Regions from separate parts of the Uliginosibacterium sp. 31-12 genome, predicted to be linked through region 2. Evidence: riboswitches for the same ligand, from Rfam matches in the RefSeq annotation. Region 2 holds a riboswitch; the other holds the start of a gene.
The links. A riboswitch is a leader RNA that binds a small molecule or an ion and turns the genes downstream of it on or off. The one in region 2 is predicted to bind S-adenosylhomocysteine.
Positions count from the first base shown of each region.

Region 1: it holds a riboswitch for S-adenosylhomocysteine, as region 2 does, so the genes downstream of both, ahcY (adenosylhomocysteinase) here and metH (methionine synthase) in region 2, are expected to answer to the same signal.

Region 1 is NZ_JAUOOA010000008.1:70,545-84,915, reverse strand. It holds gene Q3Y64_RS15070 (DUF4124 domain-containing protein) at 1-363, shown strand, start outside; gene glnL (nitrogen regulation protein NR(II)) at 397-1,473, shown strand; gene ntrC (nitrogen regulation protein NR(I)) at 1,515-2,933, shown strand; gene Q3Y64_RS15055 (biotin--[acetyl-CoA-carboxylase] ligase) at 2,986-3,789, shown strand; gene Q3Y64_RS15050 (type III pantothenate kinase) at 3,791-4,525, shown strand; gene Q3Y64_RS15045 (SPOR domain-containing protein) at 4,548-5,264, shown strand; gene coaE (dephospho-CoA kinase) at 5,242-5,889, shown strand; gene zapD (cell division protein ZapD) at 5,950-6,705, shown strand; tRNA gene Q3Y64_RS15030 (tRNA-Lys) at 6,817-6,892, opposite strand; tRNA gene Q3Y64_RS15025 (tRNA-Lys) at 6,919-6,994, opposite strand; gene metF (methylenetetrahydrofolate reductase [NAD(P)H]) at 7,064-7,900, opposite strand; gene Q3Y64_RS15015 (TlyA family RNA methyltransferase) at 7,910-8,749, opposite strand; gene ahcY (adenosylhomocysteinase) at 8,794-10,206, opposite strand; S-adenosyl-L-homocysteine riboswitch at 10,275-10,379, opposite strand; gene Q3Y64_RS15005 (EAL domain-containing protein) at 10,449-12,677, opposite strand; gene Q3Y64_RS15000 (phospholipase D family protein) at 12,853-14,371, opposite strand, start outside.
Region 2 is NZ_JAUOOA010000003.1:269,024-283,394, reverse strand. It holds gene Q3Y64_RS08440 (hypothetical protein) at 20-616, shown strand; gene Q3Y64_RS08435 (ABC transporter ATP-binding protein) at 598-1,323, opposite strand; gene Q3Y64_RS08430 (ABC transporter ATP-binding protein) at 1,313-2,086, opposite strand; gene Q3Y64_RS08425 (ABC transporter ATP-binding protein) at 2,083-3,183, opposite strand; gene Q3Y64_RS08420 (branched-chain amino acid ABC transporter permease) at 3,208-4,209, opposite strand; gene Q3Y64_RS08415 (branched-chain amino acid ABC transporter substrate-binding protein) at 4,366-5,478, opposite strand; gene bamE (outer membrane protein assembly factor BamE) at 5,708-6,220, shown strand; S-adenosyl-L-homocysteine riboswitch at 6,228-6,333, shown strand; gene metH (methionine synthase) at 6,425-10,126, shown strand; gene Q3Y64_RS08400 (lysozyme inhibitor LprI family protein) at 10,433-10,810, opposite strand; gene Q3Y64_RS08395 (N-acetylmuramoyl-L-alanine amidase) at 10,830-11,519, opposite strand; gene ygiD (4,5-DOPA dioxygenase extradiol) at 12,226-13,152, shown strand; gene Q3Y64_RS08385 (glutathione peroxidase) at 13,676-14,164, shown strand; gene Q3Y64_RS08380 (MarR family winged helix-turn-helix transcriptional regulator) at 14,161-14,371, shown strand, end outside.

The DNA of each region.
Region 1 (14,371 bases), on a different contig from region 2:
AAGCCGGAAGCCGGGCAACGCAAGGCCTGCTCCCTGATGACCAAGGAACAGCCCGTCACCACCGTGCCGGCACAGCGAAAATCCTCCGCACAACCCTCTCCTGCCGCCTTTCCCAAAGTCGATACCGACACCCAGAAGGGCCGCGACAACGATCGCCGCAAGATCCTCGAAACCGAACTGGAGACAGAGCAAAAACTGCTGGCGCAAGCCCGGAAGGATCTGGCTGAACAGGAAGCTGTACGTCTCGGAGACGAGAAGAACTACCAGAAATACATCGACCGCATTCAGTCGTACAAGGACAAAGTCGCACTTCATGAGCGCAATGTCGAATCCCTGAACAAGGAAATTGCCAAGCTGAAATGATCGCGGCGTGCTTCTTGCTTGCGTTGATCGCTTATGAGCCCTCCAAGCCTGAACCCGCAATCAAACACGCTGAGTGCATCCACGGCCGGCCTTGAGCTGCTGTCCTCAGCCGTCGTGATGATCAGCGCAGACCGCTCGGTCTGCTACGTCAACCCCTCGGCCGAACACTTGTTCGCAACCAGCGGCCGGCAGATTCTCGGTCACCATCTATCGGCCCTGCTCGGTGACATCCCCGGCCTGTGGGCGGCGCTGGACAATGCGCTGGCCAACAACTGGAGCCACACCGGACAGAATCTCGCTATCCGCCGGCCCAATACGCTGGTGCTGCATGTCGACTGCACAGCCACCCCCATCGATCTGCAACCCGCACGTCTGCTGCTGGAGTTTCGCCCGATCGACGCCCAGCTCAAGGTGGCCCGTGAAGAACGCCTGGCCGAGCAGCAGCAGGTCAATCGCGAACTCGTCCGCAACCTCGCTCACGAGATCAAAAACCCGCTCGGCGGCATCCGTGGTTCGGCCCAGCTACTTGAGCGCGAACTGGACAACCCGGAGTGGCGCGAATATACCCAGGTCATCATTGCCGAGGCTGATCGCCTGCAGGACCTGATGAACCGCCTGCTCAATTCGCACCGAATGATGCACCCCTCGGTGGTGAATGTGCATGATGTGCTTGAGCGTGTCCTGCGTCTCGTTCAGGCCGAGTTTCCGGACGTCACGGTGCGGCGCGATTATGACGTCAGCCTGCCGATGCTGACAGCTGATCGTGAACAGCTAATCCAGTCCATCCTGAATATTTCGCGCAATGCCGCCCAAGCCATGGAAGGTCAAGGCTGCATTACGCTGCGCACGCGGGCTGCCCGTCAGGTCACCCTGGCCAAGAAACGGCACAAGCTGGCACTGGAATTGCAAGTAATCGATAACGGACCGGGCATCCCGCTGGAAATCCGCGACAAGATCTTCTACCCACTAGTGTCGGGACGTGAAGGCGGCACCGGCCTCGGTCTGTCGATCGCACAGAGTTTTGTCGAACAGCATCAGGGCACCATCGATCTAGAGAGCGATCCCGGCCGAACCTGCTTCACCATCCTCCTGCCGATCACCCAGGCCTGAGGCACGAAGCCCCCGACAAGCAGAACAACGGAATACACGACATGAACGCAGTCTGGATCGTTGACGACGACCGCTCCATCCGCTGGGTGCTGGAAAAATCCCTGGCCCGCGAAAACATTGCACACCGCAGCTTCTCCTCCGCCAGCGAAGCTCTCACGGTGCTTGATAGCGGCGCCACGCCTCCCCAGGTGCTGATCTCCGACATTCATATGCCGGGTGAGTCCGGCCTGGTCCTGCTGCAAAGGGCCAAGGAAAAATACCCCAACCTGCCGGTCATCATCATGACCGCCTACTCGGATCTGGATAGTGCGGTCTCCGCCTTTCAGGGCGGCGCCTTTGAATACCTGCCCAAGCCCTTTGACGTAGATCAGGCTCTCGATCTGCTGCAACGTGCCCTAAAGGAAAGCACGCACCAGGAAGGTGCAGAAGAACAGGCCAGCTCAGTGCCTGAAATTCTTGGCCAGGCCGCCTCGATGCAGGAGGTCTTCCGCGCCATCGGCCGCCTGTCGCAATCTTCAGCCACCGTGATGATCAACGGCGAGTCCGGCACCGGCAAGGAGCTCGTGGCGCGCGCCCTGCACCGCCACAGCCCGCGCAAGGACGGTCCGTTTGTCGCCATCAACACCGCCGCGATTCCGAAAGACCTGCTCGAGTCCGAACTCTTCGGTCATGAGCGTGGCGCCTTCACCGGTGCAGCAGCCCAGCGCCGCGGCCGCTTTGAGCAGGCAGAAGGCGGCACCCTGTTCCTCGACGAAATCGGCGACATGCCGGCGGAACTGCAGACGCGTCTGCTGCGCGTACTCTCCGATGGCCACTTCTACCGGGTCGGCGGCCATACCCCGGTGAAGGCTAACGTGCGTGTGATCGCCGCCACCCACCAGCATCTTGAGCAGCGCGTCCGCGATGGTCTGTTCCGGGAAGATCTGTTTCACCGCCTTGATGTAATCCGTCTGCGCCTGCCGCCGTTACGTGAGCGTCGGGAAGACGTTCCGTTGCTGGCCAAGCACTTCCTTGCTCATAGCAGCCAGGAGCTCGGCGTCGAAACCAAGCGCCTCACCGATGCCGCCCTCAAGCGTCTACAGGCCTTTGACTTTCCTGGCAACGTACGTCAGCTCGAAAACCTCTGTCACTGGCTCACTGTGATGGCTCCTGGCCAGAGCGTTGACGTGGCCGACCTACCTGCTGAAATGCGGGATGCGGTACCCAGCACCACTGGTGGTGGCGCAGCGGGCGACTGGCTCTCCGCCCTGAATGCCGAAGCCGACCGGCTGATTGCCAGCGCTCCCGGCGAAGTTTTCGACCGCCTCAGCCGCGAATTCGAGAAAAGCCTGATCCTGCGAGCACTCGCCAGCACAGGTGGACGGCGCGTGGAGGCCGCCCAGGTACTCGGCATCGGCCGCAATACCATCACCCGCAAGATCCAGGAGCTGGGCATCGACGCAGGTCGCAACGAAGAGTAAACAGCGCTGTTTCGGGCTAGACTCCGGGCTTTCCGCCCCCGCCTTTTCACGGATGCCCGCTGTTTTCGATTACACCGCACTCCTCGTCGCGCTGGGCGATCAGCGCGCGCGCTTTGATGTCGACCATATCGAGCGCTGCGACTCCACCAATAGCGTCTTGCTGGCGCGCGCATCCCAAGGCGCACCCTCGGGCAGCGTCGTGGTGTGCGACGAGCAAACCGCCGGGCGCGGACGCCGGGGCCGCAGCTGGCGCTCCGGCAACGCATCTTCCAGCCTCACCTTTTCGCTACTCTGGCGTCTCGCCCCTGGCTGCTCAAGCGCAGGCCTCAGCCTTGCGGTTGGCCTTGCCGTGGCTCAAGCGCTGGAGAGCCTGAACGTCCCTGCAGTGGGCCTCAAGTGGCCCAATGACATCTGGCTGTTCGGACGCAAGCTCGGTGGCGTACTGATCGAGGTCGAATCAGATGAAGCCGGGCTAGGACTCATCATCGGCATAGGCCTCAATCTGCGGCGCGATGCCGCCCGCGATGCAGGCATCGACCAAGCATTCGCCAGTCTCGATGAAGCCCTTCCCGAGCTCACCCGCGAACAAGTGTTGGGCACGATTCTGAGCCAGCTTGCGCAGTGTCTCGATCACTTTGCCCGCGCGGGCTTCGCCTCCCTGCGCCAGCACTGGGCCGCCCGCAACGCCTTGTACGGTCTGCCCGTCACAGTCTCTTCCGAAAGCGGTAGCCACACCGGGCGCTGCGGCCACACCAACGCCGAGGGGGCGCTGGAATTGCTGACCGCTTGTGGTGCGCGCGTACTGATTACCAGTGGCGACCTGAGCCTGCGTCTGGCCTTGGCAGAGGAAACATGACATGTATCTGCTGATCGACGCCGGCAATACCCGCCTCAAGTACGCCTGCCATGATGGCGGCCGGTGGCTGAGCCAGCATGCGGTAGCGCTCGACGCGCCTGGACTGACGCTTCCCGTCGGCTTCGCTCCCGCCCGCATCGTGATTGCCAACGTCGCAGGCCCCGGCGTCGCTGCACACCTGGAGCGCCTGCTCACTGACATCCACGCTCCGTGTGAATGGCTCATGGCCAGCGCCATGCGCTGCGGCCTGCGTAACGACTACGAACACCCCGCCAGCCTCGGTGCGGACCGCTGGGCAGCCGCGATCGGCGCCTGGCATATGCTGCGCAGCAACGCGCTAGTTGTCTGCGCTGGCACCGCTACGACTATCGACATCGTGCAGGACACCGGCAACTTTGCGGGTGGCTGCATCCTGCCCGGGCTGGAGCTGATGCTTGACGCATTGGCCCACAACACGGCTGGTCTGCCACGCAGCAGGGGCAACTACGTCATGCCGCCACGCAACACCCATGACGCCATTGCCAGCGGCTGCCTGCTGGCCCAGACCGGTGCCATCCAGCTGATCGCCATGCAACTTCCACCAGCCACGCCAATTCTAGTTGCCGGTGGAAACGGTGCGCGCCTCCTGCCGCACCTGGGGGCCACCGCACGCCTGCAGTCCGATCTGGTCCTGCAAGGCCTGCTAGCGATAGCAACGGACCGCTCGGAAACTGACGACAAGGCTTGGAGAGCGTAACGCCTCGCAGGATAATCCCACCATGCAGATCCTCCGCACCTTCTTCTACCTGCTGCTCGCCATCAATATCGTGCTGACCCTGTTCAGCGGCCTCGGCTTGGCAGGCGTCCAGGCGCCCTGGCAAACCGGCGGTGAAGCCGAGCGCCTGAAGCGCCAACTCTCTGCCGACAAGATCATTCTGCTCAACACCGGCCCCGCAGCCTCGCTTGCTTCCGCTTCGCCGCAGCCCGTGCCGGTAAGTCCCCCCGCTCCGGCGGCCGTCACCAGCAATCCGGATGCAGCAGCCTGCGTGGCATTAAAGCACCTCGGGGCAGACGACGTTGCCCAGATCACGACCATCGCCAGCCCGCTCGGTGAAGCCGTCAAACTCAAGGCCAGCGGCGTGCAGCCAAGCTCTTACTGGGTCAATATCCCGCCTGGTGGCGGCAAGGATGGCGCCGCCAGGCGCGGAGAAATCCTGGCCAAGGCAGGCATTACTGATTACATCATCGTGCGTGAAGCCGGCCCCAACCAGTTCGCCATCTCGCTGGGCCTGTTCCGCAGTGAAGAGGCCGCTAAACGCCTGATCGAACAGCTGCAGAAGAAGAATGTGAAAACCGCGCGCATCACCGTGCGCGACAACACCAACTTTGCGGCTAGGGTTGAAGTGCGCGGCAGCGCCGGCAAGGTTCTGCCGCTGGTGGAGGACCTCATGTCCCGCCTCAAGGAAGCCCAGCGTGAAGATTGCCAGCCAGGCTGAGCAAGCACACGCCTGCGTCATCGGACTCACTGGCGGCATTGCCTGTGGCAAAAGCACTGTAGCGGAGCTTTTCACGGCTCACGGCGCCGGGCTCGTCGACACAGACCGGATTGCCCACCAACTCACAGCGCCCCGCGGGGCCGCCATGCCCGCTATCGTCGCCAGCTTCGGTGCGGACATGCAGCGCCCGGATGGCGCACTGGACCGCGCCGCGATGCGAGCCCTGGTGTTTGCCGAACCATCCCGCCGCACCGAGCTCGAAGCCATTCTGCACCCCCTTATCCGCAGCGCCGGCCTCGCGCAGCTGAAATCCTGCGCCGCCCCTTACGTGTTGCTGGCAGTCCCGCTTCTGGTAGAAACCGGCCACTATCTGCCGCTATGCCGGCGTGTGCTGCTCGTCGACTGTGCGGAAGATATCCAGCTTCAGCGCGTCATGGCACGCAGCGGCCTGGCGGAAGCAGAGGCGCGCCGGATCATCGCAAGCCAGGCCACGCGTGCTGCACGTCTTGCCGTCGCAGATGACGTTCTCGACAACTCGGGCTCACCTGCCGCGCTTCCCGCACAGGTTGCCAAGCTGCATGCACACTATCTGCAGCTGGCAGCTCAGCCCAATCAGAATCCTTGATGATATGATGCGGGCACTCCAACGCCTGCAAAGCACACATCTTCCCGGTAGCGGCCAGCGGTGATCACCTACGAATACCCTCTCGGCGAACGCATCCGCACTCTGCTGCGGCTGGAAGACCTCTTCGACAAGGTCCTTCACTTCTCCCTTGCCGACGGCCCTTACGAGCATCACACAGCCCTTCTGGCGCTATTCGAGATTCTCGACGTTGCCGGTCGTGCCGATCTGAAAGTTGATCTGGTTCAAGAGCTTGAGCGTCAGCGTCAGATCCTGCTCGCCTTCCGCGACAACCCGCAGATTTCCGAAGAAGCTCTGTCCGGCGCGCTCTATGAGATCGAGCAGGCCAGCAGTGCGCTGCTGTCCATGGCAGGCCGCATCGGTCAGTATCTGCGAGAGTCAGAGTGGCTGATGGCAATTCGCTCGCGCACGGCCATCCCGGGAGGCGCTTGTGAATTCGATCTGCCCTCCTACCACTTCTGGCTCAATCGGGATTTCCATCTGCGCAGGCACGATCTGACAACTTGGCTCAATCCCATGCTGCCGATTCGCGATGGCCTCACCATCGTGCTACGCCTGCTGCGTGAAAGCGGGCGCTCCGAAAGCCAGCTCGCCAAGCGCGGCAGCTACCAGATCATGATGACCGGCCGCAGCGCCCAACTGGTTCGCGTACGTCTTGCGCGTGAAATCAGCGCCGTCCCAGAGATCAGCGCCAACAAATATGCGTTCAACATCCGCTTCGTAGCCCCGGATGTCATATCCCGTCCACGCCAGTCCGAAGCCGACATTCCTTTCGAGCTGACCTTCTGCAGTCTCTGAGCAAGGCCAAAGCAACGCGTATAAAAAAAGCCCGATATTGATCGGGCTTTTTTTACTGACATATCCAGAATGTAAAAAGCCCAGTCCGAAGACTGGGCTTTTTACATATTTTGGTAGGGGCAGTAGGATTCGAACCTACGACCAATTGATTAAGAGTCAACTGCTCTACCAACTGAGCTATACCCCCAAAATCTGTTTCGCTTCTTCTACGAGTGGTAGGCCGTGCGGGATTCGAACCTGCGACCAACGGATTAAAAGTCCGCTGCTCTACCAACTGAGCTAACGACCCGCCGAAAGCGAAGAATCAAAATTATAGAAAGCTATTCTGATCCTGTCAAACACTTTTTACGCCAAAGTTTCAGGCGAGACCCAGGCGCTGACATAGCTCTCGGGTCAGTCCTGTCTGATTCAGCGTATAGAAGTGCAGGCTTGGTGCCCCACCCGCAATCAGGCGCTCGCACAGACCGGTGACCACATCCAGGCCGAAGGCACGCACGCTTTCAGCATCATCACCAAAACCTTCAAACTTGCGGCGCATCCACTGCGGGATTTCTGCACCACAGCTCTCGGAGAAACGAGCGAGCTTGCTGAAGCTGGCGATCGGCATGATGCCCGGTACGATTGGAATACGGACCCCCGCCTCTCGCGCCGCATCGCAGAAGGTGAAATAGGCATCTGCATTGTAGAAATACTGGGTGATCGATGAATCGGCGCCAGCATTAACCTTATTCACGAAAGCCTTGAGATCAGCCTCGTAGCTGCGGGCCTGGGGATGAATTTCGGGATAGGACGCAACTTCCAGAAAGAACTCTTCACCAGATTCCTTGCGGATGAATTCGACCAGTTCGTTGGCGTAACGGAACTCGCCCGGGTCGGCCATACCGGAAGGCAGATCTCCACGCAGCGCAACGATGCGTTTCACGCCCATTTCCCGGAATTCGGCGAGGTGATCGCGGATGCTGGCCTGGGTGGAGCCGATGCAGGAAAGATGTGGGGCGGCGTCGATGCCGGCAGCACGGATCTCGCGCACAACTTCAAGGGTACGGTCACGCGTGGAGCCACCTGCACCGTAGGTCACGGAAATGAACTCCGGGCCCAACGCCGCCAGTTCGGTGCGCACGCCACGCAGCTTTTCCACACCCTCCGCCGTTGCCGGCGGGAAGAATTCGAGACTGAATTCAAGTTTCTTGCTCATGTTCTTTCCTCAGTTCTGCGCTTTGCGAGCGAAGACGAAAAATTCGCGATTGCCATCGCCGCCTGTGATCGGGCTATCGCACCAGATCAGCACGTCCAATTCAGCGACCTGACAGGCCGAGCGGATGCGCGCTTCGACCGCCGGATACAACGAAGGGTCGCGCACGATGCCCCCTTTGCCAAGGGCTTGAGGCCCCAGTTCGAACTGAGGCTTGACCAGCGCCAGCACGCGCCCATTTTCCGCCATCAGAGACGGCCATTGCGGCAGCAGGAGCGTCAGCGAAATGAAGCTCGCATCACAAACGATCAGATCAAAACCCGCTTTCGGCATGCGCTCGCCTAATTGGGCTGCGTACAGATCACGGGCATTCAGGCCCTCGATCGTGCTGCAGCGAGGCTCACCATGCAAGCGCGGGTGAAGCTGGTCATGGCCGACCTCGATGCCCAGCACACTGGCCGCACCGGCCTGCAACAAGCAATCCGTAAAGCCGCCGGTGCTCTGACCGAGGTCCAGGCAATGCAAGCCAGTCACATCCAGCCCGACGCTGCTCAGCGCGCCAGCCAACTTGAGGCCGCCTCGCGACACATAGCGATCCGCCTCGTCTGGTTCAATCAGGATTTCAGCCGTGCTCGGAATTGACTCGGATGCCTTGCGTACTATCTTCACGCCCCCCAGATCCTGCCAGCTCACCCGGCCGGCCCCGATCATGCGCTGCGCAGTCGTGCGAGACTCTGCCAGACCACGCTCGACCAGCAACTGGTCGGCGCGTGGTGCGATGCGCTCCGGCATTGCCGATTCAGCAAGCGGAGTAGTCTTGAGTCGCGAATGGCGGCCGTGAAAGGAGTCCATGGGGCAGGCCCGCACCGGCTTGCGCCGGCGCGGTTCAAGGTCGCTCAGTAACGGTAGTGATCAGCCTTGTACGGGCCTTCAACCGGCACGCCAATGTAGGCAGCCTGATCGGGGCGCAGCACGGAGAGCTGGGCGTTGAGCGTCTTCAGTTGCAGGCGCGCGACCTTCTCATCCAGATGCTTGGGCAGGGTGTACACGCCCACTGGATATTCGGCGGTACGCGTGAACAGTTCGATCTGCGCGATGGTCTGGTTGGCGAAGCTTGATGACATCACGTAGCTCGGGTGGCCCGTGCCACAGCCCAGGTTCACCAAACGGCCCTTAGCCAGCAGGATGATGCGCTTGCCGTCCGGGAAGATGACGTGATCGACTTGCGGCTTGATCTCTTCCCACTGGTACTTCTCCAGCGAAGCGACATCGATTTCGTTGTCGAAGTGTCCGATGTTGCAGACGATGGCGTTGTTCTTCATCGCAGCCATGTTGTCATGGGTGATCACGTGGAAGTTGCCGGTGGTGGTCACGAAGATATCGGCCTTGTCGGCGGCATATTCCATGGTCACCACGCGATAGCCTTCCATGGCGGCCTGCAGGGCGCAGATCGGGTCGATTTCGGTGACCCACACCTGGGCCGACAGCGCACGCATGGCCTGGGCGCAGCCCTTGCCCACGTCGCCGTAGCCAACGATCACGGCAACCTTGCCGGCAATCATCACATCGGTGGCGCGCTTGATGCCATCCACCAGCGACTCGCGGCAGCCGTAGAGGTTGTCGAACTTGCTCTTGGTGACCGAGTCATTGACGTTGATCGCCGGGAACTTCAGTTCGCCACGCGCATGCATCTGGTACAGGCGGTGCACGCCGGTGGTGGTTTCTTCGGTCACGCCTTTGATGGCCGCCAGGCGCACGGAATACCAGCTCGGATCAATCGCCAGCTTGGCCTTGATCGCGGCAAACAGGATGGTTTCTTCTTCGGAACCCGGCTTGCTGATGACCGACAGATCCTTCTCGGCGCGAGCGCCCAGATGCAACAGCAGAGTCGCGTCGCCGCCGTCATCCAGAATCATGTTGGAGTAGCCGCCATCGGCCCACTCGAAGATGCGATGGGTGTAATCCCAGTAGTCGACCAGCGTTTCGCCCTTGACGGCGAAGACCGGGATGTTCGCGGCGGCAATTGCGGCGGCGGCGTGATCCTGGGTCGAGAAGATGTTGCACGAGGCCCAGCGCACTTCGGCGCCGAGCGCAGTCAGCGTCTCGATCAGTACGGCGGTCTGGATGGTCATGTGCAGCGAGCCGGTGATGCGTGCGCCCTTGAGCGGCTGGGCCTTCGCGAATTCTTCGCGAATAGCCATCAGGCCCGGCATTTCGGTTTCGGCAATGAGGATCTCCTTGCGGCCCCAGTCGGCCAGCTTGAGATCGGCAATCACGTAATCATTGAATTGAGCCACGATGTTCTCCATGAACAGGTGGCCGAGCGGGAGGGGAGCTTACAGAGGGGCTCACCGTCTTCCCGTGCCCGGCACGGTTGAACAGGTGAGCGCAGTTGAATCCTGCCGAGCTTGGCGCTGGCGAAACTCCGAGCCTGGGATCGTGGGTGGAAGCACCCAACGCTCTCGCAGCGCTCCTCGGAGAGTCCGGATTATAGGCAGGAAGTTTGGCCGGCGCCAGAAAGCCATGGCGCGGCCACATTCTCTGACAATACTCAAGCGCGTGACTTCAACCAGCGATAGAGCTCTGCCACCGGCATCGGCCGGCCATACAGATAACCCTGCGCCTCACGGCAGCCCAGACGCCCAAGGATCTGGGCTTGTGCCTCGGTTTCCACGCCTTCCGCAATGACCTCCTTGCCCAGACGCTGGCCGAGCTGGATCACCACGCCGGCGATACTCGCATCCGCCTCTTCCTCGCTGAGATCGTGAACGAACGCCTTGTCGATCTTCAGTCGATTGAATGCCAGCTGCTTCAGCTGCGCTAGACAGGAATAGCCGGTACCGAAATCATCCACTGCCAGTTGCACCCCCATCGTACGCAAGGCTTCCAGTGCCTCGCGCACATAGGCGGAATCCTCCATCGCAATCGATTCGGTGATTTCGAGTTCCAGATAATGCGCATCCATACCGCTGGCACCGACGATCTGGCGCAATTCACTGAGAAATGACGGATTGCGGAACTGGACCGCCGACACATTGACCGCCATGCGCACACCGGCATGCCCTTCGGCGTGCAGACGGGCCAGCAAAGAGCAGGCTTCACGCAGCACGAAAAAGCCCAGCTCGCGAATCAGGCCGGACTGCTCAGCCACCGGGATGAAGCGATCAGGCGGAATCACGCTGCCATCCTCTGTACGCCAGCGCATCAGGGCTTCCAGACCGATCAGGCGCTGGTCTTCCAGTGACACCTGAGGCTGGAACACCACATATAGCCCGTCGCCCTGCAGCGCATGGCGCAAACCATTGAGCAGGCGCACCCGCTCATGGGTCTGCGAGGTGAGTGCCGGGTCATACCAGGCGAGTTGGCCACGCTGATAGGTCTTGGCATAACGCAGGGCCTGGAAAGCGGCTTCCAGCATTTCCCCCCCCCCTTGCGCCTCTACGTCTCCCAGGCGGGTAAAACCGACCGTAACAGAGACCATGCTTTCCTCGCCCCCCACAGTGAACGGCTCCGCAAACAGGGGCAGCACGAATTCCGGTGTAATGCGGCGCTCAGCCCCCAGCACGGCAAAGATGTCCGCCGAGATGCGCGCCACCATGACTTCGGGCGTAGCGGAGGCCCGCAGGCGCGCCGTAATGCCGCGCAGCAGTTCATCGCCGAAAGCGTGGCCGAGGGTTTCGTTGATCTCGCCGAAGGCATCGATATCGATCAGGGCCAGCGAGAGGCCAGACGTCTGGCCTGCGACCAGGCAGCGCCCCAGCTCCTCACCGAGCGCGCGCCGGTTCGGCAATCCGGAGAGGCGGTCGTGATAAGCGTCGTGCTGCAGTTGGTGCAGCAGGCTGCGGTTGTCCAGGCAGGAAGCAAAATGCCCGGCAAAGACATCGATCACTCCGGGGTCAACCGATTCCGGGTCCGGCACTTGAAGATCCAGGTAGAGGCACAACACTGCGCCAGGGTGGCTCCGGATGCACAAGGCTGCACCCCGCGCACCCCAGGCAACGCCATGCCCGCTCAAACTTTGCAGGCAGCAGGCCAAGGCTTCAGCCGCCTCGCTGGCATTCAGGGAGCGCCCGGCACGGCCGGCATGCTGCCCCTCGGCCACCAGCAAGGGCAGCAGGCCCAGGCTGTCGGGGCGGGTAGCCGTCAGTGCAAAACCAGACAAGCCGGTATCGAGCAATTGGGCAAAATGGGCCAGCACGCCACGCGCAAAGGCCGCCTCATCCACCTGCATCATCAGCTCGTCACCGGCTTCAATAATGCGCCGCAGTTGCTCGCGCCCCTGGGCAATAGCACGAATCTGGCGATAGGTACGAATGGCCGAGGACAGGCAGGTATACACATGGCCGCGCGTCAGCTGGGCCTTAGTCCGGTAATCGTTGATGTCGTATTCGCGGATCGCGGTGATTTCTGGCGCGAAGCCCGGCTGGCCTGTGTGCAGGATGATGCGGGTATCGTTCAGTCCCAGCTCGTTGCGGATCACGCGCACAAGTTCAAGGCCGGCCTGCTCATGCTCCATCACCACGTCAAGCATGATCACTGCCACATCACGCTCACGCTCGAGTATTTCACGTGCTTCGCGGGCGGTATAGGCGTGCAGCCACTCGATGCGCCCTTCGAGCACCGGCAGGTTATTCATGGCGAAAGCAAGGGACTGATGGACGCCCTCGTCGTCGTCCACAATCAGGCAGCGCCAGCTTTTCAGGCGCTTGGGTACTTCCCCGGCAGTGTCATCCTCAGCGAACAGGAGTGGTCCTTCCAGTCCTGTCTGGTTTTCTTGCACGCAAGCACTCCTCCAGCGGCAGCTGGCCGCCCTTCAGGATGGGTCTACGACTAATGGCGTAAATTCTGAAGCCGCAAGCCGACATGCGCAATCGGCATCAGCCCCAACCAAACGCCATGAAGTATATAGCCACCCATTAACACTTTAGTAGCAAGGGGGTTCGTCATCACAAGCATCACAACAGTGACTCTATCGGTAGCAGCCCCAGCAGCCAGACGCTGAAGCGGCGCAGTGAGCTCGCCTGTGGCTCACGTGTGTGACGCACCTCACCTGCCGGAGTCTGCTCCACCCATACGATCCCTTTCCCGTCTGCCGCCAACTCGAGCCGCCAGGCCACGGCGTCCAGTTCATCCTCCAGTCCACTTGAGAGCTCCTCGGCCATCGCCGGGCTCTCGCACAGCAGGCCGATCTCGGTATTGAGTTTCACCGAGCGCGGATCCAGATTCAGCGAACCGATGAACACCGAGCTCCGATCAAAAACGAAGGTCTTGGCGTGCAGCGAAGCGCGTGAAGAACCTAGATACATGTGGGTGTGCTTGCGCTCACCGTCCGGGTCCGACTCCGGACGCATTTCGTACAGGTGCACGCCGGCAGCCAGCAGTTCCTTGCGATAGCGCTCATAACCGGCGTGCACCGCAGCCACATCGCTGGCCGCCAGCGAATTGGTCAGTACGGTCACCCGTATGCCACGCGCAGTGAGGCCTCGAAACCACTCCAGTCCAGCCTTGCCCGGCACAAAGTAGGGCGATACGAGCAAGACTTCCTCTGCAGGCTGAACCAACGAATAGCCAAACTGGGTGATCAGGGTGCCGGCAATGTTGCCCGGCGGACGGCTGATCTTGTCCGGATCATCCTGCAGGACGCGGGCATCACCGCGGTGAAAAGTGATCGGTGCATCGCCAAACCAGGTCGCCAGAATGCTGCTGCCAAGCTGCGCATAGGGGCTATCGCGCTGTGTGCTCAGAAAGCCAGTCAGGTCACGGCGCAGGGCATCGAGTTCATCGGGGCCCGCCACGTCGTTCAGAAGATCCTCGATCGGAATGGCCGCCGGAGAATCCCAGTACCGCTGAAAGGAGTCCTGTAATTCCGACAGCACCGGGCCAAAGGTCAGCACATCGAGATCACCGAAGGCTATCTCGTTCGAGGCCCCGAAATACTCATCACCAATATTGCGCCCACCCACGATGGCCATCTTGTGATCGGCCAGGAAAGCCTTGTTATGCATGCGCCGGTTGATGCGCGAGAAGTCCTGCACCATGCCCAGGGTACGGAAGGAGCGTGAACTGACGGGGTTGAACAGGCGGATTTCCACCAGCGGATGCGCATCCAGCGCAAGCAGTAGTTTGTCATTGGCGCTGCTCCCCACATCATCCAGCAGCACGCGAACCCTTACACCCCGATCGGCTGCTTCGAGCAATGCCTGGGTCAACAGTCGCCCCGTAAGATCATCGCGCCAGATGTAGTACTGCAGGTCCAGCGAGCGTCCGGCGGTGCGGGCCAGCATCAGGCGGGCCAGCAGCGCCTCGACACTCTCGGGGAGCAAACGGAAGGCATTCAGTTGTGGGCTCGTACCCAGTTCCTGTTCCGCCAATTGCTCCAGCCGGGTTGGCTCGTTGGGCTCCGGCAAGGGCAGTTCGCTACGCGCAGGATCGCGGCGCGGCGTGGCACATGCACCAATGAGCAACATGCACGCC
Region 2 (14,371 bases):
GGGGCAAAGCGCGGCTTGAATGGCAGCAGGAAGCTCCTCGCTGACCATCATGATCGAACTGCTGCCCCGGATCCTGACTGTGAGTTTGTTGTGCCTGGCCCTGTGGCTGGGCTGGCGGGCGTATTGCCAGTCGCCGCTGCGCCTGCGCCAGATACGGCCCTATCGTCAGTCACGTGGCGCGCTGGTGGTGCTGACGGCGCGCGAGGGCCATCTGGCGCAGAGCATCGCGCAGGTCGAGGCGCATATCGAGGCGGCGATGGCGCTGGGTTTGCCGGTGATTACCGTACAGCAGACCGAGAGCCTGATCATGAGTGTGGTGAGTAGCCTGCTCGGCCGGCATCCGCACGGAGAGGCCAATGCCGAGGGGCATCTGCTGATGTTCACGGTGAGCAGTGAAGATGCTTTCGACAATGCGGCTTTCGAAGCCCTGCTGGTCGCCCTGCAGGTTTCCGAGCTTTACATCCTCAGTGCCAATCCGGCTTTCCCGCCCGAACCTACGGTGTGCAGCGCACGGGCACGTGGCTATGAGACGCGTACCTTGCGCCCGGCCGCTGCGTCGCAGCCCGCGCGCGCCGAGGCACGCGGGCTGGGTGGCTATCAGGCTTCGCCGAGGTAGGCGCTGCGCACAGCGGGATCGTTCAGCAGCTCGCTGCCCGAGCCGGCCAGGGTGATGCGGCCGCCATCCATCACATAGCCGCGGCTGGCAAATTCCAGCGCGAGGTTGGCGTTCTGCTCCACCAGCAGGATGCTCATGCCTTCCTTCACCACGGTCTGGATCACTTCGAAGATCTTTTCGACCACCAGCGGGGCGAGGCCCATTGAAGGTTCATCCAGCAGCAGCAGCTTGGGGCGCGAAAGCAAGGCGCGGCCGATGGCCACCATCTGCTGCTCGCCGCCCGAGAGCGTGCCGGCGACCTGGGCGAGGCGTTCCTTCACGCGCGGCAGCATGCTGTAGACGCGCTCGAGATCCTGCTCGATGGCTTCCTTGTCGTCGCGTGTGTAGGCGCCCATGCGCAGGTTCTCTTCCACCGTCAGGCGGGTGAAGATACCGCGGCCTTCCGGCACCAGGGCGAGGCCCTGGCGCAGGCGCAGGTGGGCCGGCAGCTTGCTGATGTCCTGCCCGGCGAAGCGGATCTCGCCGCTCTTGATCGGCAGGGTGCCGGAGATGGCATTCAGGGTGGTGGTCTTGCCGGCGCCGTTGGCTCCGATCAGGCACACCAGCTCGCCGGTGCTGACGTGAAAGTCGATGCCCTTCACGGCCTGGATCTGGCCGTAGGCGATCTGCACGTCCTTGAGTTCGAGGATGGTGTTGTCAGTGGGCATGGCTGCTTCCCAGATAGGCTTCGATCACTTCCGGATTCTTCTGCACTTCGGCCGGTACGTCTTCGGCGATCTTCTTGCCAAAGTTCAGCACCGCCACGCGGTCGCACAGGCCCATCACCAGCTTCACATCGTGTTCGATCAGCAGCACGGTGACGCCGTCCTGGCGGATCGTGGAGATGAGGTCGCGGAGTTGCGCGGTTTCGGTAGCGTTCATGCCGGCGGCCGGTTCGTCCAGCGCCAGCAATTGCGGTTCGGTGGCGAGTGCACGGGCGATCTCCAGGCGGCGTTGATCGCCGTAGGAGAGGTTGCGCGAGAGTGTGGTGGCGTGGCGCTCGATGCCCACGTAACGCAGCATCTCGAAGGCACGCTCGGTGATCAGGCGCTCTTCTTCGCGCATGTGACGGTTCTGGGTGAGGATGCCCCACAGGCTCGAATCCGAGCGCAGGTGGTGGCCGGCCATCACGTTTTCCAGGGCGGTCATTTCGCGGAACAAACGGATGTTCTGGAAGGTGCGGGCGATGCCGCGCGCCACCACTTCATGCGGCTTGCCGGTGGGCAGCTCGCTGCCGGCGAAGATGAACTCGCCGCCATTAGGCGTGTAGGCACCGGTGAGCACGTTGAAGAAGGTGGTCTTGCCGGCGCCATTGGGGCCAATCAGGCCGTACACCTCACCCTTGCGGATGGTCAGCGAGACATCCGACAGCGCGGTGAGGCCACCGAAACGCTTGCCGATGTTCTGGGCTTCAAGAAGGGTGATGCTCATTCAGTGATCCTCCCGGCGCCGGCGAGTTCTGGTCGTGAGTAGCGGGCATGGGCTGGCAGCAGGCCGGCCGGGCGCAGCAACATCATGAAAATCATGGCCAGCGAGAGCAGCAGCATGCGCAGCACTTCCGGATCCAGGATCACATGGCCGAACAGGGCTTGTTGTACCGGCAGGGCCACGCTGCGCAGGAGCTCGGGCAGCAGCGAGAGGGCGATGGCGCCGAGGATCACGCCGCCGAGGTTGCCCATGCCGCCGAAGACCACCATGGTCAGGATGGCGATGGACTCCATCAGCGAGAAGGATTCCGGTGACACGAAGCCCTGGAAGCTGCCGAACAGGCCGCCGGCCACGCCGCCGAAGGTGGCGCCCATCGAGAAGGCTAGCAGCTTCATGTTGCGTACATTGATGCCGATGGCCTTGGCAGCCAGCTCGTCGTCACGAATCGCAGCCCAGGCACGCCCCACGCGCGACAGTTGCAGGCGCCGGATCACGATCACCGAGCCCACCACGCAGAGCAGGAACACGTAATAGAACAGCACCAGCGAGTTGATCTTGAAGTCATCCGTGATCTGGATGTGGCGCGAGATGTCCCAGCCGAACAGGCTCAGGGAATCGAGCATGTTCACGCCCTGTGGCCCGTTGGTGATGTTGATCGGGTGGTTCAGGTTGTTCATGAAGATGCGCACGATCTCGCCGAAGCCCAGCGTGACGATGGCGAGATAGTCGCCCCGTAGCCGCAGTACCGGCGCACCGAGGATCAGGCCAGCGAGGGCCGCGAAACCGGCTCCGGCCGGTAGCACGATCCAGAACGGCAGGTGCAGGCCAAAGTGTGGCGAGGCCAGGAAGGCCCAGGTGTAGGCGCCCACGGCGTAGAAGGCGATGTAGCCCAGATCGAGCAGACCAGCAAAGCCCACCACCAGGTTCAGGCCCAGCGCCAGCATCACGTAGAGCAGGGCGAAGTCGAGGATGCGCACCCAGGTATTGCCCGCCGACAAGGCGATCATGGGGGCAATCAGCATCAGCGCCAGCACCACGCCGCGTGCAGCACGCGGGTTGCGGCTGCCGAGCCAGGGAACTGCTTCAGCAAGTTCGTACATAAGAAGGTTCCGTAAAGAATGGGGTCAGGCGCGATCGGATACGCGCTCACCGAGCAGGCCGGTGGGGCGGAAGATCAGCACGATGCCGAGAATCACGAAGGCGAAGATGTCCTGGTAGTTCGAGGACAGCAGCTCGAAGCTGCCACCATTGGCGCAGGTCTCGATCAGCGAGGCGCTTTGCGCCCAGCTTGGCAAGTTGCACAGATCGGTAGCTGAGCCGAGGTAGCCGGCACCGATGGATTCCACCAGGCCCAGCACCACACCGCCGACCATCGCGCCGCCGAGGTTGCCGATGCCACCCAGCACCGCAGCGGTGAAGGCCTTCAGACCCGGCGTGAAGCCCATCGCGTAATGCGCCACACCGTAGTTGGACGAGAACATCACGCCGGCTACGGCCGCCAGGGCTGAACCGATGATGAAGGTGGTGGCGATGATCTTGTTGGTATCCACGCCCATCAGGCTGGCCACGCGGTGATTCTCTGCGGTGGCACGCATGGCGCGGCCGAGCCGGGTCTTGTTCACCAGCAGGATCAGGCCGGTCATCAGCAGAGCAGAGCTGACCAGGATGATGATCTGCACGGGCGTAATGAACACGCCTTCCACCGGCTGTAGCGGAGTGGTCGTGATCAGCTGCGGGAAGCTGTGGTAGTTGCGCCCCCAGATGATCATTGCCAGCGTCTGCAGCAGGAAGGACACGCCGATCGCGGTGATCAGCGGCGCCAGGCGTGGTGCGTTGCGCAGACGCCGGTAGGCGGTGCGTTCGATGATGTAGCCGAGTGCCATGCACACCGCCATCGCCACCGTGAGGGCGATCAGCAGGGTGGGAACAGCCCCAAGCAGGGGAAAGGCTTTTTGCAGGAAGAGTACAACCTGCAGGGCAACCAGGGCACCGACCATGAGCACGTCACCGTGCGCGAAATTGATCAGGCCGAGGATGCCGTAGACCATGGTGTAGCCGAGGGCGACGAGCGCATACACGCTGCCTACCACGAGGCCATTGACGATTTGCTGGAGCAGGGTTTCCATGATCCGGGCGTAAGTCGAAAGTTATAGACAAGGCATGGGATTTGCCGTACGGCTGCGCATTGTCCGGAGTTCGAACAATGTGTCAATGCGCTGCGACAAGAGTTTGCGCCTAAGAAAACGGGGCGCCGCCGGCGCCCCGTTCGTGTGTGGTCAGGCTTACTTCAGCGCGACCCAGTTGCCAGCCTTGTACTGGTACATGGTGATGGCGCCGAACTTGGTGTCACCCTTTTCATCGAAGGCCACTTCGCCGGTCACACCCTTGAACTGCACCTTCTTGAGGGCCGCCAGGTACTTGGAAGGCTCGGCCGAGTTGGCGGCCTTCATGCCTTCGATGAGTGCTGCGGCAGCATCGTAGGAATACGGTGCGTAGATCTGCACGTCGGCACCGAAGCGCTTCTTGAAGCGATCCTTGAAGGTCTTGTCGGCGATCTGATCCAGCGGCAGACCGGCCTGGGTGCAGAAGGCTGCTTCAGACATGGCGTCACCCGCCAGCTTGATGAACTCGGGCGTGCAGCCGCCGTCGCCTGTGACGAATTTGGCCGGGATGCCCAGTGCCTTGACTTGCTTGAGCATCGGGCCGCCTTGGGCATCCATGCCGGTGTAGACGATCACGTCCGGCTTCTGGGCCTTGATCTTGGTGAGAATGGCCATGAAGTCAGTGGCCTGGTTGTTGGTGAATTCACGCGAAGTCACTTTGCCGCCAGCCGCTTTCACGCCCTTTTCCACTTCGTCGGCGAGGCCCTGGCCGTAGGCGGTGCGGTCGTCGATGATGGCCACGGTCTTGCCGAGCTTGCTGGCCGCGTACTTGCCGATCACGCTGCCTTGCTGGGCATCGTTGGCCATGGTGCGGAAGATGTTCGCGAAGCCTTGTTGGGTCAGCGTCACATTGGTCGCCGAGGGCGAAATCATCGGGATTCCGGACTGGTTGTAAATGCGCGAAGCGGGAATCGTGGTGCCCGAATTCAGGTGGCCGACCACACCCTTAACGCCAGCATCCACCAGGCGCTGGGCCACGATGTTGCCGGTCTTCGGATCGGCGGCGTCATCTTCACCGACCAATTCGAACTTCACCTTCTTGCCGCCGATCGTGATGCCCTTGGTGTTGTACTCCTCGACCGCGAGGCGGGCGCCATTTTCGTTGTCCTTGCCAAGGTGGGCGATGTTGCCGGTGAGCGGGCCGACGTGGCCGATCTTCACGACGACTTCCTGAGCCTGTGCAAGGCCACTGGTGGTGCCAAGTACTGCAAGTGCAATCAAGGTCTTCTTCATTTCGAACATTCTCCAGAGTGGATGATGAGTTCAGGGGCCGCTGGCTTGTCTCCGACCGGGGCGGTATGTCCCGGAGGCATGTTACACAAATAAGCGAGCGGGCAAGCCCACGCGGGGCCAGACTGCTGCGTATGCAAGAAGCGCACCCACGCCGCAGGGGAATACGAGAATTGGCGCTGACTGGCGTGCCAACTAGGCTGCTTGGGTAGCCCTGCGGGATAAGCCGTCGATGTTCAAATCCACCCTTCTGCTGTTGCTTGCCAGCCTGCTGGCTGCCTGTATTGGCAGCTCCAGTGTGGAGCCGGGCAAGACGACCTTGCCGCAACTGCTTGAGCAGCTCGGACAGCCCAGCATGGTGTGGTCTGAGCGGGATGGCAGCCTGCAGATGGAGTTCGCCCGGGTGACGCAGGGCGGGGGCAATTTCATGGCCCGTTTGGCTCCCAGCGGGGTGCTCTTGAGCCTGCAGCAGGTGCTGACCGAAGCCAGCGTGGATGCCCTGCGACAGGGCATGAGCCGCGACGAGGTGCGACGCCAGATGGGGCGGCCGGCGCGCACCGAACATGTTGCCGGAGGGGAGGTCTGGCACTGGCCGCTGGATGTGCGGCGCCCCGCAAACTGGCAGGTTGATGCCCACTTTGGTGCAGAGGGTATTCTTCAGGAGGTAAGGCGCAGCCGGATTCGCCTCGAGCGGCCTGCTCCCGAAGCCCGGCTGGCTGGTCAGCCCGAGCGTTCGCCCTTATAATTCAGTCCCTTCCGAGGAGCGCTGCGAGACTGCCGGGTTTTCCCCCGCAATCCCAGGCTCGGAACCTGCCGCCTCTCTTTGGCGCAGGCCAGATTCAACGGCGCTCACCGCTTCGTGCAGAACTCGTGCGGATTGCCGGTGAGCCAGAACTCCCCCGTCCATCCCCGGCTTGCCCGAAGCGTTGAACGCTTTGGAGAGTGACTCATGCAAGCCGACCGCAGCCAAGAACTCAACGCCCTGCTCCGTGAACGCATCCTGATTCTGGATGGCGGCATGGGCACCGAGATCCAGCAATACAAGCTCTCCGAAGCCGATTACCGGGGAAGCCGCTTTGCTGCGCACAACAAGGATCTGAAGGGCAATAACGATCTGCTGGTGCTTACCCGTCCGGACGTGGTTGGCGCGATCCACCGCGAGTATCTGGAGGCGGGTGCGGACATCATCGAAACCTGCACCTTCAACGGCACGCGCGTGTCGCAAGCCGAATACGGCCTGCAGGACTTCGCGTATGAGATCAACGTGGCTGGCGCGCGTCTGGTGCGTGAGCTGTGTGACGAATTCACCGCAAGGACACCTAACAAGCCGCGCTACTGCGCCGGCGTGATCGGCCCGACCTCGCGCACCCTTTCGATCTCGCCGGATGTGAACGATCCCGGCTATCGCAACGTCAGTTTCGACGAACTGGTCGATGACTATTACGACTCGGCCAAGGCCCTGATGGAAGGCGGCGCCGATCTGCTGCTGATCGAAACGGTGTTCGACACCGCCAATGCCAAGGCCGCCATCTTCGCCGTGCTCAAGCTCTTCGATGATCTGGGCCGCAAGTTGCCGGTCATGATCTCGGGCACCATCACCGATGCCTCGGGCCGCACGCTCTCGGGCCAGACCGCCACCGCCTTCTGGAACTCGCTCAAGCACGTCAAGCCGATCTCCTTCGGTCTCAACTGTGCGCTCGGCGCCAAGGAGTTGCGCCAGTACGTGGCCGAGCTTTCCGGCGTGTGCGATACCTTTGTGTCGGCCCACCCGAATGCCGGCCTGCCGAACCCGCTGGCGCCCACTGGCTATGACGAAACGCCTGAGCAGCTGGCGGCCGATATCAAGGATTGGGCAGAGTCCGGCTTCCTCAATATCGTCGGCGGTTGCTGCGGCACCCGGCCTTCACATATCAAGGCCGTGAGTGAGGCGGTGGCGCAGATCCGCCCGCGCGCCATTCCCGAGCTCGAAGTGAGGCAGGCCCTGTCGGGTCTGGAGCCTTTCTTCATCGGCAAGGACAGCCTGTTCGTGAACGTCGGCGAGCGCAACAACGTCACCGGCTCGCGCGCCTTTGCCAAGATGATCATCGAAGGCCGCTTCGACGACGCGCTGGCCGTTGCCCGCCAGCAGGTCGAGAACGGCGCCCAGGTCATCGACATCAACATGGACGAAGCCATGCTGGACTCGAAGGCCGCGATGGAGCGCTTCCTCAAGCTCATCGCCTCCGAGCCGGACATCTCGCGCGTGCCGATCATGATCGACTCATCCAAGTGGGAGATCATCGAAGCCGGCCTCAAGTGCATCCAGGGCAAGGGCATCGTTAACTCGATCTCCATGAAGGAGGGCGAGGAAGCCTTCCTGCATCACGCCCGCCTGTGCATGAAATACGGTGCGGCCGCCGTGGTGATGGCCTTTGACGAGCAGGGCCAGGCCGACACCTATGCGCGCAAGACCGAGATTTGCAAGCGTGCCTACGATCTCTTGATGACGATCGGCTTCCCGCCTGAAGACATCATCTTCGACGCCAACATCTTCGCCATTGCCACCGGCATCGAAGAGCACAACAACTACGCGGTCGACTTCATCGAAGCCGTGCGCTGGATTCACACCCATCTGCCGCACGCCAAGACCAGCGGCGGCGTTTCCAACGTGAGCTTCAGCTTCCGTGGCAACGATCCGGTGCGCGAAGCGATCCATACCGTGTTCCTGTATCACGCCATCAAGGCCGGCCTCACCATGGGCATCGTTAATGCCGGCCAGCTCGGCGTGTATGACGATCTTGCCCCCGAGCTGCGCGACAAGGTGGAAGACGTTGTATTGAATCGTCATCCCGAAGCCGGCGAGCGCCTGGTCGAATTCGCACAGACCGTGAAGGGCCAGGCCAAGGAAAACGTGCAGGATCTGGCCTGGCGCGAATGGCCGGTCGAAGAGCGCCTGTCGCATGCGCTGGTGAAGGGCATCACCCAGTTCGTGGTGGAAGACACCGAAGAAGTCAGGGCCAAGCTGTTTGCCGAGGGCAAGCCGCCGCTGGCGGTGATCGAAGGCCCGCTGATGGCCGGCATGTCGGTCGTGGGTGATCTGTTCGGAGCCGGCAAGATGTTCCTGCCGCAGGTGGTGAAATCCGCCCGCGTGATGAAGTCCGCCGTGGCGCATCTGATTCCCTATATCGAGGAAGAGAAGAAGCGCACCGGCGCGGCCGCCAAGGGCAAGATCATCATGGCCACCGTGAAGGGCGATGTGCATGACATCGGCAAGAATATCGTCGGCGTCGTGCTCTCCTGCAACGGCTACGAAGTCGTCGATCTCGGTGTGATGGTGCCTTGCGACAAGATCCTCGCCGCTGCGAAGGAGCATGGCGCGCAGGCTATCGGCCTCTCCGGCCTGATCACGCCCTCGCTTGAAGAAATGGCCCATGTCGCCAGCGAGATGAAGCGCCTCGGCTTCGGCGGTGAAAACGCGGTGCCCCTGCTGATTGGTGGCGCCACCACTTCGCGCGCCCATACCGCGATCAAGATCGCGCCGCACTACGACGGCCCGGTGGTCTACACGCCGGATGCTTCGCGCGCCGTGGGCGTGGTCACCAGCCTGCTCTCCATCGATCAGCGCGAAAGCTATGTCGCCGAAATCGCGGCGGACTATGAAAAGCTGCGCGTTCAGCATGCCGCCAAGAGTGGCGTGAAGCTGGTCTCGCTCGAAGCCGCACGCGCCAACCGCTTCAAGTGGAACAGCGACGCCAGCTATGTGCCGGCCAAGCCTTCACGCCCCGGCATCCAGCGCCTGCGCAACATCGATCTCGCCACGCTCGAGCAGTACATCGACTGGGGCCCCTTCTTCCAGACCTGGGATCTGGCCGGCGCCTACCCGGCGATTCTGGATGACGAGATCGTGGGCGAAACCGCACGCAACGTCTTCCGTGATGCCAAGGCCATGCTCAAGAGCGCCATCGAGCAGCGCTGGATCGAAGTGCACGCCGTGTTCGGCCTCTTTCCCGCCGCTGCGCATCAGGATGATGTGCTGGTTTATGGCGACGAATCACGTGGCGAAGTGATCGCCAAGTGGCACGGATTGCGCCAGCAGCACGAACGTCCGGCCGGCAAGCCCAACTACTGCCTGAGCGACTTCATCGCGGATCGTGATTCTGGTGTGGCGGACTGGGTCGGCATGTTCGCCGTGAGCGCCGGGCGGGGGCTGGAGCCGCGCATCGCTGCCTATGAAGCTGAGCACGACGACTATCATGCCATCATGCTCAAGGCCATTGCTGACCGCTTTGCGGAAGCTGCAGCCGAATGGCTGCACCAGCGCGTGCGCAAGGAATACTGGGCTTACGCCCCTGCCGAGACGCTCGATGGAGCCGCCCTGATCGCCGAGCAATACAGCGGCATCCGTCCTGCTCCCGGCTATCCGGCCTGCCCAGATCACACCGCCAAAGGCGAGATCTTCCGGGTGCTGAACCCGCAGGAAGCCATCGGCCTGGAGATCACCGAAACCTTCGCCATGTACCCGGCGGCGGCCGTATCAGGCTTCTACCTCGCGCATCCGGAGGCGCAGTACTTCGCGGTGAGCAAGATTGGGGAAGATCAGATGAAGGATTGGGCGGGGCGGGCTGGGTTCAGCGAGGCTGAGGCGAAGAGGTGGCTGGCGCCCCTGCTTTGATGGGCTGATGGTGTGAATGAAACGGGCCGCAGATGCGGCCCGTTTTGCGTGCAGCGGATACGTTCTGGCGTTGGGCTGAGTACCAACTCTGCCGGATGTTCATGCCTGCAACGACGGCATGCGGCGCAGTTTCACTGCGCCTAGGCCGGGCACAAGGGCGTTGTGGCGGCGTGCCTGGTTTGACTGGTGTGGATTCTGTGCGTGAGGGATCAGCCAGACTTGTCTTTGCCGTTCGCGCGGCGTCGATGGAAAAGGCCCGGCGGAGAAGCCTCAAGCCGAGCCTGCTGGATGCGGCAGAAACCGGGTTTACTTGCCCAGCTTGTCGTTGCTGCAGCCAGTGCTCTTGCACTCGCGCTCGCGCTCTTTCAGGAAGTCGAGCCGGGCGTCTGTCTGGGCGATGGCGCAATCGAGATTGACGAAGTAGCCGGTGCTGTCTTCCTTGCTGCACTGGGCGTCGCGCACCTTGATCCAGGCCAGCTGACCTTGCTTTAACGTCTCTTTCTGTCCTGCATCCAGCTGCCCGCGCAGGCTGCTGTAGGTCTTGTTCAGGTCACTGTCTTTCTGCGAGAAAAGGTTGCCGGCGCAGTACACCTGATCGAAGGCATTGCGAGGCTTGCCACAACCCGCTGCTTGGCTACCCGTGGCGATGACGATCAGTGAGAGGGCTGCTGCGATTCTCTTCATTGCGTTACTCCTTAAGGACTCAGGGTTTCAGCTGGCAGGCATGAAGTCCGTCTGCGATGGCCTCGGCCAGCAGTTCAACCGTCTCGGCACGCGACAGGCGTCGGGCTTCGTCGGGGTTGGCAATCACACCCGCCTCGATCAGCAGGGCGGGCATGGTTGCGGTTTTCAGAACCACCAGATCATCGAAGCGATGGATGCCCAGTCGTGCATCGATCAGCGGGCGGTTCTCACCGGGGATGGGCGTCGCATGATAACCGGATGGTCGCTCACCCGCTGCCAGCAAGCGCTCTCCGATGCGCTGCGTGCACAGCAGACTTTCGGCATAACGCGGATTTTTCTCCGACACGAAGAGCGAGAAGCCCGCGAACTCTCCTCGCCTCCCTGCGTCGATCCACGCTTGCTGAATCGAGTCATGGTGAATGGAGACGAAGAGATCTGCATTGGGCGCCAGCGAAGTGCGCTTTGACAGGGCCACTTCCTCACCGTTGGCTGAAACCCTGAAAACCGTGTGGCCTTGCGCTTCGAGCTTGCGTGTGACGGCCGTCGTCAGCGCCAGATTGAAGGCATACTCCACGCGGCCGTCCGGCGCGATGGCTCCAGGGCGTTGCGGCGTATGACCTGTGTCCACCGTGATCAGGGCCGCATGGGCGCTGGCGCAACACATTATTGCGGCGCTGATGTGGCTGATTGAACGCAGAAACCTTTGCATGGCAGGGTGGCAGAGGCAGGGGGCTGAATTCTATCGCGGAAAGTTTCCGGGTCTGTGATCGCAAGCGACGTGTGGCGGCCTTGAAAGTCCAGGGTCGGGCCTTGCCGTCGTCATCGAGCTGCATGATTCATCGGCAAGGGCGCGGAGCAAGTAGATTCTAGGTTGGAGCACAAGTCTTTCCGACGAGGATGGGGTCGTACGGACAGCCTGAGTTCCAGACAGCAAATGCGATGCGCAGGATTTTGCGGGCGATGATGCAATAGACCGCCGTTGAAGGCAGCCCTTTGCGTAAAAGCGCAGTCCGGATCGTCCCGGGCGCTGTGGTTGCGCTCCCTTGGCGACTTCGTAAGCTGTTTGGCAGGGCAAGGTGATCTGGCGGGGCAATGTGAAAAGGTCCTGCGGGGTGCTTGGGGTCAGGTCTTGCCTTTTGTCTCAACCGCACACAGTCGGGCTGGATGCCTCGCCGCGGATCAACTTCTCCCATGCCGACAAACAGGAGGCGGGCGCGCAGCGTCACCGCGTACGGCGCAGTCGTAGGGTGGAGTGAAACTCCACCGCATGCGTTGATCAAAGTGGCGGAGTTTGCACTCCGCCCTACGCCGGGCACTCGGATTGTTGCGGAAGCCGGGAGGGGCTTTTGCGGGGCGCGGCTGGAACCTCCGGGCTGGGGCGGGTATCAATGGGGCTTTGAATCTGCAGGATCATCATGAGCAACTCCCGCCACCCCGATTCCCAACGTCGCCGCTTCCTGATTCAGGGTTCGGCGCTCGGCGCGGTCACCGCTCTCCATAGCCTCGGTGCCTGGGCCGCCACGCAAGGCAAGCCGGCGGGCAAAGGCCAAAAGATCAAGCCCGCGCCGGTGCTCTTCATCGGCCACGGCAGCCCGATGAATGCGATCAGCGAGAACGCTTTTACCCGCAGCCTCAATGCGCTGGGCCAGAAATTGCCGCCGCCGAAGGCGCTGCTGGTGGTGTCCGCGCATTGGCTGTCGCCCGGTGTGACGGCGGTGAACGTGGCCGAGCGCCCGCCAACCATCCACGATTTCGGCGGCTTTCCGGCCGAACTCCACGCCATGGAATACCCGGCGCCGGGCTCGCCGCAGTTCGCGCGCGAAGCGATCCGCGCGGTGAAGGGCGTGAAGGTGGTGGCGACCGAAGAATGGGGGCTGGATCACGGCACCTGGACGGTGCTGCACCATCTTTATCCGGACGCGAAGATTCCGGTCTTTCAGCTCTCCATCGACTACGCCAAGGGGCCGGACTTCCACTATCAGCTCGGTCGCGAGCTGGCCGCCCTGCGCCAGCAGGGGGTGATGATCATCGGCAGCGGCAACATCGTGCACAACCTGCGCGCCACCCAGCGCGGCCTGCCCGAGGCGATGCGCGCCTCGCAGGACTGGGCTCAGCGCTTCGATGAGGCCTTTGCTGCTGCGCTCGCTCAGCGGGAAGACAAACGCATTCTCGACTACACCCGGCTGGACGCCAGCGTGAGCATGGCCGTGCCCACGCCTGACCATTACTTTCCGATGCTCTACGCGCTGGGCGCGGCCGGTCGTGATGAAGCGGCAGAGACGCTCTTCACCGGCTTTCACAGCGGCACCCTGAGCATGCGCTGCTTCGGTTTCGGGGTGTAAGCGGCGAACCGGGCAGGAAATGAAACGCCGTGTGCGGCCCGGCCTTGGGGGCGGGCACTCCAAACCACCGCGTACGGCGCAGTCTTAGGGTGAAGTGAAACTCCACCGCATGTGTTGATCAAAGCGGCGGAGTTTGCACTCCGCCCTACGCTGGGCTGGATGTCATGTAACCCAGACGGAGGAGGGGCCGAAGTCGCTTTCGGTAATGGTCGTTGAATCAAGTGTCGCACCACCTTGGAACGCCATGATCGCAAGAAGAATCCTGCCGCTTCCGACATGCCATGCGCCTAAATGAACGGTATTAGCCTCGCGGCCCCTTTTTGTCGTTCTGGCAGATCGAGAGATCAGGCGGCTCTGCGCGTTGGCGCAGTCCCGTCAAAGCGGGGCTCGCGGCAGAAACGTGATCCGCCCGCTTGATCTGCTGGCGGCGATTGACAGAGCGGGTCGGAAAGCGCGAATATAAGTCGCACGCGATTTAATCGTAAAAGATTTAAGTTCCCCCCAGATCATTCCGGAGTTCAGCATGAGCAGCTTTCATCAATTCAGCGCCCGCAGCCTGCGCGGCGAGCCCGTCGATTTCAGCCGCTACGCCGGCAAGGTGGTGCTGGTGGTGAATACCGCCAGCCAGTGTGGTCTCACGCCGCAATACACCGGGCTGGAGGCGCTGTACCAGAAGTACCGCGAGCATGGGCTGGAGATCCTCGGCTTTCCCTGCAACCAGTTTGGCCAGCAGGAGCCGGGCGGGGTGAAGGAAATCGAGCAGACCTGCCTGCTCAACTACGGGGTGAGCTTTCCGATGTTCGAGAAGGTGGATGTGAATGGTGGGCAGAGCCATCCGCTGTTTGCCTGGCTGCGCGGCGCGCTGCCGGGGTTCTTCGGGCAGAAGATCCGCTGGAATTTCACCAAGTTCCTGATCGGTCGCGATGGCCAGCCGATCAAGCGTTTCGCGCCGATCACCAAGCCGGCGGCGCTTGAAGCACAAGTGCGTCGCGCGCTGGGGCTGGCGGCATGAGCGAGGCCCAGCCCGACGATCCGCTGCGCCTGGAGCTTCAGCTGTGCTTTCCGCTCTACGCCGCTTCGCGGCTGGTCACGCGCCTGTATCAGCCGTTGCTGGAGCCGCTGGGCCTGACCTATCCGCAGTACATCGTGCTGATGATCCTGTGGGAAGAGTCGCCCTGCTCGGTGTCGCACATCGGCGAGCGCGCGCTGCTGGCCTCGA